Regions from separate parts of the Ensifer sp. 22460 genome, predicted to be linked through region 4. Evidence: riboswitches for the same ligand, from Rfam matches in the RefSeq annotation. Region 4 holds a riboswitch; each other region holds the start of a gene.

Evidence for each region. Region 4 has a riboswitch for thiamine pyrophosphate ahead of thiC (phosphomethylpyrimidine synthase ThiC). Riboswitches for the same ligand answer to the same signal wherever they lie in the genome.
Region 1: it holds a riboswitch for thiamine pyrophosphate, as region 4 does, so the genes downstream of both, thiO (glycine oxidase ThiO) here and thiC (phosphomethylpyrimidine synthase ThiC) in region 4, are expected to answer to the same signal.
Region 2: it holds a riboswitch for thiamine pyrophosphate, as region 4 does, so the genes downstream of both, thiB (thiamine ABC transporter substrate binding subunit) here and thiC (phosphomethylpyrimidine synthase ThiC) in region 4, are expected to answer to the same signal.
Region 3: it holds a riboswitch for thiamine pyrophosphate, as region 4 does, so the genes downstream of both, thiD (bifunctional hydroxymethylpyrimidine kinase/phosphomethylpyrimidine kinase) here and thiC (phosphomethylpyrimidine synthase ThiC) in region 4, are expected to answer to the same signal.

What each region holds. Positions count from the first base shown of each region.
Region 1 is NZ_JBQENZ010000006.1:126,668-129,855, reverse strand. It holds gene bioB (biotin synthase BioB) at 1-791, opposite strand, end outside; TPP riboswitch at 1,204-1,324, shown strand; gene thiO (glycine oxidase ThiO) at 1,485-2,456, shown strand; gene thiS (sulfur carrier protein ThiS) at 2,453-2,650, shown strand; gene ACTJKM_RS09445 (thiazole synthase) at 2,654-3,188, shown strand, end outside.
Region 2 is NZ_JBQENZ010000009.1:4,475-7,662, reverse strand. It holds gene ACTJKM_RS13150 (ABC-F family ATP-binding cassette domain-containing protein) at 1-560, opposite strand, end outside; gene ACTJKM_RS13145 (thiamine diphosphokinase) at 564-1,214, opposite strand; gene ACTJKM_RS13140 (GNAT family N-acetyltransferase) at 1,299-1,784, opposite strand; TPP riboswitch at 1,930-2,048, shown strand; gene thiB (thiamine ABC transporter substrate binding subunit) at 2,098-3,126, shown strand; gene thiP (thiamine/thiamine pyrophosphate ABC transporter permease ThiP) at 3,158-3,188, shown strand, end outside.
Region 3 is NZ_JBQENZ010000044.1:5,922-9,109, forward strand. It holds gene ACTJKM_RS33885 (polysaccharide biosynthesis/export family protein) at 1-1, opposite strand, end outside; partial or broken gene ACTJKM_RS33890 (M20/M25/M40 family metallo-hydrolase) at 594-869, shown strand; gene ACTJKM_RS33895 (hypothetical protein) at 838-1,221, opposite strand; TPP riboswitch at 1,538-1,640, shown strand; gene thiD (bifunctional hydroxymethylpyrimidine kinase/phosphomethylpyrimidine kinase) at 1,893-2,702, shown strand; gene ACTJKM_RS33905 (glycosyltransferase family 4 protein) at 2,860-3,188, opposite strand, start outside.
Region 4 is NZ_JBQENZ010000006.1:260,925-264,112, reverse strand. It holds gene ACTJKM_RS10110 (sigma-54-dependent transcriptional regulator) at 1-972, shown strand, start outside; TPP riboswitch at 1,067-1,195, shown strand; gene thiC (phosphomethylpyrimidine synthase ThiC) at 1,286-3,106, shown strand.

The DNA of each region.
Region 1 (3,188 bases), 130 kb from region 4:
AGTGCGATGGTGCGGACGAAATCGATCGGATCGACGGGCGCCGCATCGGCAAGCTTCGAGCCTGGGATCGGAATCAGCATGTTGATCGGCACGCTTTCGGGGGGCACCGGCAGATTGGCGAGCGTCACCAACATCGAGATCCGATCGTCAGCCGTCTCGCCCATGCCGAGAATGCCGCCGGCGCAGACCTTGATGCCGGCCTCGCGGACGTTTGCCAACGTTTCCAGCCGGTCGGCAAAGCTGCGGGTGGTGATGATCTCGCCGTAGAAGCGCTCCGACGTATCGACATTGTGGTTGTAGTAATCGAGCCCGGCATCTGCGAGCCGCCCGGATTGTTCCGGCGTCAGCATGCCAAGCGTCATGCAGGTCTCTATGCCGAGCGACCGGACGCCGCGGACCATGGCGACGATCGCCTCCATGTCGCGCTCCTTCGGGCTGCGCCAGGCGGCGCCCATGCAATAGCGCGTCGCGCCGCCATCCCTCGCTTTCCGTGCCTCTGCAAGAACCCGTTCGACTTCCATCAGTTTCGACGCTTTCAGCCCCGTCGGGTAGTGCGCCGACTGGCTGCAATAGCCGCAGTCTTCGGCACAGCCGCCGGTCTTGATCGAGAGCAGGCGGCTCATCTGGATGGCATTGGGGTCGAACTGGGCGCGGTGAACGGACTGCGCACGATACAGAAGGTCGTTGAACGGCAAATTATAGATTTTTTGCGCGTCGGCCAGATTCCAACCGGTTTTGGCGGATTTGGTGGCTCCCGAGGTCGGCTCGGTCGATGTGTTTGTATCCAGCATGTTCGTTCACTTCCCTGTTTGCGGCAAAGCAAAATAGATAGAATCCATTATTATCTATAATTTTCACGGGCACCGCATCAAGCAACCACCCAAAAGGAGAGCGCACTCTACTACTTCAATCATAGCGTGCTTTTATATGATTCAACGGATGCGGCGAGAAGGGCAAATGCCGCAACTCTCCGCCTTGGCGGCATCAGCTGATGGCAATGAGAGCAGCCGCCAAATGCCCAGATTTGCGGACCTTGCGCCTCGCACCATCCGCAGATCTCCCGACCGATGCCCGCTACCGACACCGCCGAGCCGCAAGAACACATGCCTCTTCAATTTTTATAGATAATTTTCAACCGAAGAACCGCACGCGAGGTACACGCCGGCAGCCCTTGACAAAATCCGCTCCAGCCGCTCAGTTTGAAGCATTCACCAGGGGTGTCCCGACAAGGGGCTGAGATTCTGCTAGGCGACTTCCGCGGCGCAGTGACCCGTTGAACCTGATCCAGTTCATACTGGCGTAGGGACGGTGCAGACATCGCTGCCGCATTCGCGTTCGCGCGAGCAGATCTCGGCAAGGCGTCCTTCCCTCTCTTCCGGTCCGAACTGGGTCTCCAACAATGGAGCCTCGGCAATGCGTATCTTCATCGCGATTCTGCTTCCTTCAGACCGACGTTCGGCTCGCCGTAGCTGGGCGCATTGACCATGCGCGTCCTGATCAAAGGCGCCGGCGTCGTCGGGCTGACCTTGGCACATGAGCTGATCGGCCGTGGCGTCGAGGTGGCCGTTGCCGAGCGGCAGCCGGACTTCGGCGGGGCGGCGTCGTGGTTTGCCGGCGGCATGCTGGCGCCCTGGTGCGAACGCGAGAGCGCCGAGGAAACGGTGCTGACGCGCGGCATCGGCGCCATCGACTGGTGGGACCGTGCGCTTCCGGGCGAAGTGTCACGCAACGGCACCCTCGTCGTCGCTCCGCCGCGAGACGTCGGCGAACTCAAACGCTTCGCTTCGCGCACGTCCGGCTTCGAATGGCTCGACGGAGAAGCGATCGCGAGACTGGAGCCGGCGCTTGCCGGTCGCTTCCGAGAGGCGTTGTTCTTCCCCGGCGAGGCGCATCTCGACCCGCGCCGGGCGCTTGTCTTGCTGCGGCAAAAGCTCGTCGAGAACGGCGTCGCCTTCATCGGCGAGGCGGATAATAGCAGCGACAGCGATCTGATCGCCGACTGTAGCGGCGCTTCGCGGATCGGCGCCATCGCCGGCCTGCGCGGCGTGCGCGGCGAGATGCTCTATCTGCAGACCGGCGAAGTGGAATTGTCGCGGCCAGTCCGTCTCATCCACCCGCGCATCCCGCTCTACATCGTACCGCGCGGCAATGGTCTGTTCATGTGCGGCGCGACCATGATCGAAACCGACGACGGCGGTCCGATTGCCGCCCGTTCGCTGATGGAATTGCTGAACGCTGCCTATGCGCTTCACCCCGCCTTCGGCGAGGCGCGCCTTCTCGAAACCGGCACCGGCGTCCGGCCGGCCTTTGCCGACAATCTGCCGCGCGTCATGCGCGCCGGAAACACCATCACGCTCAACGGGCTCTATCGCCACGGCTTCCTGCTTTCACCGGCCTTGGCCGAGGAAGCGGCGAACCTTGCCCTTGCCCAGAACCTGAAGGGAGACGCCGCATGAAATTGACCGTCAACGGCGAGGATCACGACCTCACAGTCACGACCCTTGCCGAACTCCTGGCCGCACTCGACTTCGAAGGGGATTGGCTTGCCACCGCCGTCAACGGCGAGCTGGTGCACCGAGCCGACCGCTCGGCCCATTCCCTCAGCGATCGCGACCGGATCGAAATTCTCTCGCCGATGAAAGGAGGCTGAGACATGCTGACGCTTTATGGACAGGAACTGCGTTCCCGCCTGCTTCTGGGCACCGCCCGCTACCCCTCGCCTGCCGCGCTCGAAGACGCGGTTCGTTCGTCGGCGACCGAGATTGTCACGGTTTCGCTGCGCCGCGAAACCGCCGGCGGCCGTCAGGGCGGCGCTTTCTTCGAACTGATCCGGTCGCTCGGCGTGCACGTGCTGCCCAACACCGCCGGCTGCCACTCGGTGTCGGAGGCGGTGCTGACCGCCAAGATGGCGCGCGAGGTCTTCGGCACCAACTGGATCAAGCTCGAAGTCATCGGCCATCAGGATACGCTTCAGCCCGATGTCTTCGGGCTGGTCGAAGCAGCACGCATCCTTTGCGCCGAAGGCTTCGAGGTCTTCCCCTACACCACCGACGACCTCGTGGTCGGCGAGCACCTCGTCGAGGCCGGATGCAAGGTGCTGATGCCCTGGTGCGCGCCGATCGGCAGCGCCATGGGGCCACAGAACATCCCGGCGCTGCGCGCCATGCGGGCCCAATTTCCGGATATGC
Region 2 (3,188 bases), on a different contig from region 4:
ACGGTCGCCGTCGAGACCTTCTCCAGGAAGCGCCGGTCGTGCGAGATCAACACCAGCGCCGAACGGCTGCGGGTAAGCTCCTCTTCCAGCCATTCGATCGTCGGCAGGTCGAGATGGTTGGTCGGTTCGTCAAGCAGCAAGATGTCAGGTTCCGGCGCCATGACGCGCGCCAGTGCGGCACGGCGCGCCTCACCGCCCGAAAGGCGCGTCGGGTCTTCTTCGCCGGTCAGGCCCAGATGCTGCAGCAGGTAGGCGACGCGATAGGGATCGTCGCTCGGTCCGAGGCCGGCTTCGGCATAGGCCTGCACCGTGTCGTAGCCGTCGAAATCCGGCGCCTGGTGGAGATAGCGGATGGTCGCTGAGGGATGGCGGAACACCTCGCCCGACTGTGCCTCTGAAAGGCCCGCGGCGATCTTCATCAAGGTCGACTTGCCCGAGCCATTGCGCCCGACAAGGCAGATGCGATCGCCCGGTTCCACTTGCAGATTGGCACCGGCAAGCAGCGGCGCGCCGCCGAAGGTCAAGAAGATATCGTCGAGTTTCAGAATTGGGGGCGCCAAGGCTCAGGCTCCGGAAAGATCATAGGGGCGGGCAAGCACGATGGCGCGTCCGCTCTTGAGGCTGAAGCGAAGGGGACCCTCCGCGACGTTGGATACGGTTCGGGACGATCCGAACGGCAGGGTGAAATCGTCAAGCGGATAGCGCGCATTGACGATCGAAAGGCCGGTCAGCTCGGTCAATCCCAGCACGGAAAAGAGACAACCTTTCGGCAGGTCGAGATCGAGCGTGCCTGCCAGCAGCGGGTAGGCTTCTTCCTCGCCCGAGGTCATCAGCACCGAAAGCCCGCGCTCGGCAAGCGCTGCGGCCTGCAGCAGGTGCAGGAAGGCATGGTCGCTGCGGCTGCCGCCAAGCGCGCCGGCAAAGATCAGCCGATCAGCGCCGCGGGACAACGCAGCCTCGACCGCGATCTCGCCATCCGTCGCAGCCTTTGCCGCCGGGTAGGGCTCGCGTGGAACGGAGGCGAACTCGGACAGCAGGGCGTCTTCGGTCGAATCGAAATCGCCGACCCAGACATCCGGCACGACGCCGAGCAAGCGGGCATGGCGCATGCCGCCGTCAGCGGCAACGAAGCGGCTGCCGCTGAGCTGCTCTGTCAGCCGGCTGGTCACCGAGAGGGCGCCGCCAAGCAATATGGTGAAGGTCGATCGAGCCATGGCAATGCCCATAGCGCAAAGGATCGCGGAAGGAAAACGAAGAAAACCGCAAACCGCTGCGATCGCAGCAATTTGCCGAAGCCGTCAGTGTCCTTCCGGCACCGGTTCCGGGAATAGCATGCCGGCATAGATCCCGGGTGTTGAATCGGGAATTTCGATCGCGCCGGCCACGCGCTCGTAGAACTTCGCCGGACCGACGCCACCGATGACCGCATAGCCGTAGCCCGCCTCGCGCATCGCCGTCAGGCTTGCAAGCAGCAGCGCCTCGCCGATGCCCTGCCCACGCATACCTTCATCGACGCCGGTTGGGCCGAAGAAGCCGAGCGCTGTCACGTCGTGGCAGGCAAAGCCGACGATCTTTTCGTCGTGCACCGCGACGTGCATGCGTGTCGGGGTCGAGGAGAAGGCAGCTTCCGCTTCGCCTGCCCAGCCGGCGCCAAACGTCTTTTCGATCCAGGAGACCACCAGACGGCGTTCCGGCGCCATGGCGCGACGGATGCTGATGCCTGAACCAAGCCGCGACTGGGGCTCTGCCGGAAGGGCATAAAGTCGAACTAGCATATCTGGCATGGGATTTCCTCCTTGCGGCCAAGCGTGATGGTGTCATAGCGCAGTTGCCGGTTGGCGAAAACGCCCGACAGAAAATGGGCTCGCCCCATGCGTCGCCCATTCCAAACACCGCTTGCCATGGAGCCGCCGCAGCGGTAAATCTCTTGCCGCTCTAACGGGGTGCCTCCCGACCGCATGGCGGCCGGAGGCTGAGAGGCGTCAAAACGCCAACCCGCGGAACCTGATCCGGCTCATACCGGCGGAGGGATTAGACGCGATCGCACCGATACGCCCTTTTCCCGTGCAACAACGAACTTTGGGAGAGGTGCTTCGCATGTTCAATTCATCACAGCTCAAAATACTTAGCCGGCTAGCGCTGGCCGCAAGCGCAAGCCTTGTTTTCACCGGTTATGCCGCCGCTGCCGACAAGACGCTGACCGTCTACACCTATGAAAGCTTCATCACCGAATGGGGGCCGGGCGCCAAGGTGGCGGAAGCCTTCGAAAAGACCTGCGAATGCAAGGTCAACTATGTCGGTGTTGCCGATGGCGTCGAACTCTTGACGCGCCTAAAGCTCGAGGGTGCTGCCTCGAAGGCCGACATCGTGCTCGGTCTCGACACCAACCTTGTGGCGGAAGCAAAGGCAACGGGCTTCTTCGCACCGCATGGCATCGAAGCGAAAGACCTGAAGGTGCCCGGCAACTTCTCCGACGACACCTTCCTGCCCTATGACTACGGCCATTTCGCCGTCGTCTACGACACCGAGACCCTGAAGACACCGCCGAAGAGCCTCAAGGAACTGGTCGAAGGCGACGCGTCGCAGAAGATCGTCATCGAGGACCCGCGCACCTCGACGCCGGGCCTCGGATTGCTGCTTTGGGTCAAGGCGGTCTATGGCGACGAGGCGGGTGCTGCCTGGGCGAAGCTCAAGGACCGTGTTCTGACCGTCACCCCCGGCTGGTCGGAAGCCTATGGCCTCTTCACCAAGGGCGAAGCGCCGATGGTGCTCTCCTACACCACCTCGCCCGCCTACCACATGGTCGCTGAGAACACCGAGCGCTACCAGGCGGCCACCTTCTCGGAAGGTCACTACATCCAGATCGAAGTCGCCGGCATGACCAAGAGTGCCAAGGAGCCGGAACTGGCAAAGCAGTTCCTCGCGTTCATGACCGGTCCGGAATTCCAGTCGATCATTCCGACAACCAACTGGATGATGCCGGTCGCAGCAACCAAGGAGCCGCTGCCGGACGCCTTCAACAAGCTGGTCAACCCGGAGAAGACCTTCCTGCTGCCATCGGAAGAGGTCGCGAAGAACCGCAAGGCCTGGATCGACGAGTGGCTTGCTGCCATGAGCAAGAACTGAGGCCGGATTGTTCGCACTTCGCGAAAACCGCATGACTGTTGTCGCCGGGGCGATTTGCCTCG
Region 3 (3,188 bases), on a different contig from region 4:
AAGTATCTCTCCCAAATCGCCTCGCCGAGTACCATGAGCCGATGCTCTGCGGCAAGAGTGCGACACCTGAAGAACCTGACTGTTCGATCCGGACCAATTTGTGACTGGCCTTTTGAAACTCGGCATGCTCTGACGAATAATGGACATCGACTGGCAATACATCCACAACCACTTCGACTGGCTCGGCCACATCGTGGAAGCGTTGTGTATAGGAGCAGTCGTAGCCGCCCTTGGGCGATTCTTTTTCAAAAGGTGCGACGCAGTTATTATCGGTTTGGCTTTTGGCGCCGGACATTTCCATGGGCGAGAAAAGCGCGACTTTGAGGTCAGCATGCATATGCCGCCGCCACATCTAGAAGCCTACAAGTTTTGGCTTTGGAACTGGGATCAAACGATGGACTTTTGGCCGGTGGCTTTGGTCGTATTCCTGCTGCTACTTTTGCTTGTTCCAAGGGCGCCGTCTTCCTAGGCATAACAGGAGCGAATAACAACGTCGTCAGTTTCAGAGACAGAGGAGATGCTCGGAGCACTCTAATTCCATCGCTGACCCGTCTGCATCATGAAGTCGCCAGCAATTGTCCGTCCGCTTAGGCATCCACCAATGCAGCAATGCGGAGGCGGCAGTCATCGCGCTGGAACGCGCCATGGACGCGGAGGGCGTCAGCACTATCACGGCGAGGGCGCGTTGCCGATGAAGGGGTCGGAGGATTTCGGGCTCTTTGGTCGGGTGGCGCCATCGGCGATGTTCTTCTTGGGGGGCCGGCGAAGACCACGCGCGGCTGCACAATCCGGACTATGATTTTCCGGATGACTTGATCGGCATCGGCGCCAACGTCTTCATGCGCGCGATCCACAACCAACTGGGATGAGTGCGGCGGTGGACGGTCGCTTGCGCGGCGGGCGTTGTGACGGCACTCTCTGAAATTGTGCAGTCCCGCGTGGAGCCGTTTCGCGCCGCGTCCGGATTTGCTCTCGGGAGGAGCAGGGGATGAGGCAGTCCAGCTTTCGTGTCGCGGTTTGCTCAATCTTCCGATCGATCTTTTCCGAGGATGCGCCGTGCTGCCGATGTCGGAGCAGTTCCAGCTGCGCGCGCAGAAGACCGATGATCGAGTCGCGTTTGATGACTTCGGCTTCTTGCGCGCTGAGTTTCGCCGCCTGTTCAGCGACGAGCTTGCCCGAGCAAGTGCAATTCTCAAAGCATTGCAGTGATATTGATGCGATGAGGCCTTACATCTAACGTTCTGCGTGGAAGGCGCGTCGCCACTGAGTGAAACGGCAGTGCTGCCGACCAAATCACTCCGGGATTGCGTAGGCTCGCGTTCCAAACCCCCTTGCCTTAACGACCTTGACGTGGCTAGTCTACCAGCGTCTGTGAAGTCGAACGCTCAGACGGAAGGCTCCTTATGCTCTTGAGGCAAAAGGGGCCTTTTTCTGTTTGTATCCTTTAAGGGCCTCCTTCGCCCGCATCAAACCGGCTTACATACGCGCCTGCTGAACTCAAGCAATTGACATCCCCTCCTACGCTCCCATAGCATTCATGCCTGCCGAGGGGCGCACCTGACGGTGCTGAGATGGCGGTGAGCCAGACCCTTGAACCTGATCCGGATCATACCGGCGTAGGAACGGCAAGGGCCTCTCTGGCACCCCCGCGTCTTCGCCGTTCATCCGGATCTCCGTGATTTTGGTTTCGGGAGATCGTTGGTGCCAATACACTGTTCAGAATGTAGCGACGTAGAACTACAGGGAGCTGGGCGTCCAACCCAAGGGCTCGATCTGGCGGATTCCTCCAGATTGCCTGGAAGAGCCACCTCAGTTCGTGCGTGCTTGAGCCGGTGGCTTGAGAGCGCGTTCGCAATCTTTGGAGCTGCTTCTACATTTCAGCGGAGCCAGGCATGACCGTTATCGCCGTTACCATCGCAGGCTCAGATTCCGGTGGCGGTGCCGGTATCCAGGCGGATCTGAAGACGTTCTCGGCGCTCGGCGTCTATGGTGCCAGCGTGATCACGGCCATCACCGCGCAAAACACCCGCGGGGTCGCGGCCGTTGAGGATATCTCTCCAGCCGTTGTCACAGCTCAGATCCATGCGGTGTTTTCGGATCTCGCAGTAGGCGCGGTTAAGATCGGCATGGTGTCCCGCCAGGAGACGATTGCCTCGATCGCGTCCGGTTTGAAGCGGCATGGGCAAATGGCTGTCATCGATCCTGTGGTGGTCGCCACTTCGGGTGACATTTTGTTACGTCCGGATGCGATCGCGACGCTCAAGGAGGAGCTACTGCCGCTTGGCCTCATCGTGACGCCGAACCTGCCCGAAGCGGCACTGATGACGGGGCGCAGCGCTGCCGAGAGCGAGACGGAGATGGCGCTCCAGGCGGAGATGCTGTTGAAACTTGGTGCGCGCGCCGTGCTGATGAAAGGCGGGCATGCCAAGGGCGACGAAGCTGTCGATATCCTCTTCAACGGGGATACCTCCCTGCGCTTGTCGCGACCCCGGGTCGAGACGAGGAACGATCATGGTACTGGCTGCACGCTGTCTGCCGCAATCGCCGCCGGTCTTGCCCGTCGGCAGACGCTTCAAGACGCGGTTATCGCTGCCAAGGCCTATCTGCATGAGGCGCTTTTTGCCGCAGCAGCGCTCAAAATCGGGCAGGGGCGGGGGCCGGTTCATCACTTCTATCGATGGTGGGCACCGAGCGGCGATTAATTCCATTCCGGCGCTTGGCGCCGGTTCCACTGTTCAAGTTGACCTTTAAAAAAACCAAGACATTCCATTGCCCGATAAGCAATGAAATGTCCGTCGAGTCGGGAAGTCGCTCGCTTGTAAATGCTAGGTGAGAGACGAGGACCGAGCGCTTTTCGGTTCAGGCCACAGCGGCGCTCGGCTGAACCGGCTGCTCCTCCTTGAGCAGTTTCCGGTAGAGCGCAACATGTTCGCGGCCGCAGTCGACATGGCTCATCGGGCGCCTGAGGGTTGCCCTGAGGTTGTCCCATGACCTTGGTGTGCTCAGAACGTCGATCAGCCGATCCGCAAGGTCCTGTGCGCTGCCGGTCCGGAAATGATAGCCGTCCAGCCGGTCGCGGACCTTCTCGGCCATGCCGCCGATGTCAGAGCAAATGATCGGCCGTCCGTGGTGCAGGGCTTCCTGGATGACGATCGGAGAATTCTCCCACCAGACCGAGGGCATCACCA
Region 4 (3,188 bases):
CGGGCGGCGGAAACGGCTGGCGACAGCCTGCCGCTGATCGGCCAGACGCCGGTCATGGAGCGCTTGCGCCAGACGATCCGGCACATCGCCGACACGGATGTGGACGTGCTCGTCGCCGGCGAAACCGGCAGCGGCAAGGAGGTGGTCGCGACGCTGCTCCACAATTGGAGCCGGCGCCGCGACGGCAACTTCGTGGCGCTGAACTGCGGCGCGCTGCCGGAAACGGTGATCGAAAGCGAACTCTTCGGCCACGAACAGGGTGCCTTCACCGGCGCCCTGAAGAAGCGTGTGGGCCGGATCGAACACGCGAGCGGCGGCACGCTATTCCTCGACGAGATCGAGGCGATGCCGCCGGCGACCCAGGTCAAGATGCTGCGCGTTCTCGAAGCCCGCGAGATCACGCCACTCGGCACCAATCAGGTGCGTCCCGTCGATATCCGCGTCATCGCCGCCGCCAAGATCGACCTCGGCGACCCGGCCCAGCGCGGCGACTTTCGCGAGGATCTTTACTTCCGGTTGAATGTCGTGACGCTGTCGATCCCGCCGCTGCGCGAGCGCCGCGATGATATCCCGCTGCTCTTTTCGCACTTCCTGACGCGGGCGGCGGAGCGCTTCAAGCGCGACGTGCCTCACATCTCGCCGGCAGTGCAGCAACACCTGATGACCCATGCCTGGCCCGGCAATGTGCGCGAACTCTCGCATTTTGCCGAACGGGTCGCACTTGGGGTCGAAGGCCCGCTGGGGCAGCCCATTGCAGTCGTTGAACAGTCTGGTTTCGCCCTGCCGGAACGGCTCGAACGCTACGAAGCGGAAATCCTGAAGGAGGCGCTTCGCGCCCAGCGCGGCGACGTCAAGGCGACGATCGAAGCGCTCGGCATTCCGCGCAAGACCTTCTACGACAAGCTCCAGCGTCACGGCATCAACCGAGCCGACTATGCGGAGCGCGGCATTCCGGAAAAATCCGGCAGCTAGCTCTCGTCAGCGGCCAAATACACTCTAAAATTGCATCTTCGCCGACCGACGAATTCGCGCTTGACGACCTGTGCCGTTCGATGGCTATCTCTTAGGCATTCACCAGGGGGGTCCCGCAAGGGGCTGAGATTCTGCTGGATGGCCGGCTTGCCGGCTGTGGCGCAGTGACCCGTTGAACCTGATCCAGTTCATACTGGCGTAGGGACGGTGCAGATATCGAAGCCAGGATTCCGTGCGTCCAGCATCTGGCGGAGCGTCTTTCATCCTTCCGGCATCAGAACTGGGTCTCCAATCGCAAACTTGGAGCCTCGTCATGAATATTGCCACAAAGCCTACCCCCCTCTCGGTCACCCAAGGCCCGCTTCCGGCCTCGCGCAAGATCCATAAGCCGGGCATCCTCCACCCGGATATCCGCGTGCCGATGCGCGAGATCGCGCTGCACCCGACCTCCGGCGAGCCGCCGGTTACCGTCTACGATTCCTCCGGCGCCTATACCGCCGATGACGCCGAGATCAGCATCGAGGCGGGCCTGCCGCGGCTTCGCCGCAACTGGATCGTCGGACGCGGCGACGTGGAAACCTACGAGGGACGGATCGTGCGGCCGGAGGACAATGGCTTTGCGAGCGGCGATCGGCTGACGCCGACCTTCCCGTTCCAGCACGCGCCGCTCAAGGCGACTGCTGGCAAGGCGGTAACGCAGCTTGCCTACGCCCGCGCCGGCATCATCACGCCGGAGATGGAGTTCGTGGCGATCCGTGAAAACCTCGGTCGCGATGCGGCACGCGCGAAGGTTCGTGACGGCGAAAGCTTCGGCGCACACGTTCCCGATCATGTGACGCCCGAATTCGTCCGCCAGGAAATCGCCAGCGGCCGGGCCATCCTGCCCGCCAACATTAACCATCCGGAATCCGAACCGATGATCATCGGGCGGAACTTCCTGGTGAAGATCAACGCCAATATCGGCAACTCCGCCGTCACCTCGTCGATGGCCGAAGAGGTCGAAAAAATGGTCTGGGCGACCCGCTGGGGCGCCGATACGGTTATGGACCTTTCGACCGGCCGCAACATCCACAACATCCGCGAATGGATCATCCGCAATTCGCCGGTTCCGATCGGGACCGTGCCGCTCTACCAGGCGCTGGAAAAGGTCAATGGCATTGCCGAGGACCTCACCTGGGAAGTCTATCGCGACACGCTGATCGAGCAGGCCGAACAGGGCGTCGACTATTTCACCATCCATGCTGGCGTACGCCTGCACTACATCCCGCTCACCGTCGATCGCGTCACCGGCATCGTCTCCCGCGGCGGCTCGATCATGGCCAAGTGGTGTCTGCATCACCACAAGGAAAGCTTCCTCTACGAGCATTTCGAGGAGATCTGCGACATCTGCCGCGCCTATGACGTCTCCTTCTCGCTCGGCGACGGCCTGCGCCCTGGCTCGATCGCCGACGCCAACGACGCCGCGCAATTCGCCGAACTGGAAACGCTCGGCGAACTTACGAAGATCGCCTGGGCCAAGGATTGTCAGGTGATGATCGAAGGCCCCGGCCACGTGCCGATGCACAAGATCAAGGAGAACATGGACAAGCAGCTTGCCGTCTGCGGCGAGGCGCCGTTCTACACGCTCGGCCCGCTGACGACCGACATCGCACCGGGCTACGATCACATCACCTCCGGCATCGGCGCTGCGATGATCGGCTGGTTCGGCACCGCCATGCTCTGCTACGTCACGCCGAAGGAACACCTGGGCCTGCCCGACCGCAACGACGTCAAAGTGGGCGTTATCACCTACAAGATCGCCGCCCACGCCGCCGATCTCGCCAAGGGTCACCCGGCCGCCCAGGTGCGCGACGACGCTCTCTCGCGCGCCCGCTTCGAGTTCCGCTGGGAGGACCAGTTCAACCTCTCTCTCGACCCGGAGACGGCCCGTAACTTCCACGACGAGACCCTGCCGAAGGAGGCGCACAAGGTCGCGCATTTCTGCTCGATGTGCGGCCCGAAATTCTGCTCGATGCGGATCTCGCACGACATTCGTGCGGAAGCGCAGAAGGAGGGGCTGGAGGCAATGGCCGCGAAATACCGCGAGGGTGGCGACCTCTATATGCCGGTCGCTGAGGTCGAAGATAAGAGTTAAAGGGCACACGTCGGGAGGGACGCCTCGTAGTCCCTTCCGACGGCAAGGCGGATGCTGGGCCCTGGGGGAATAGCTTGCCCCC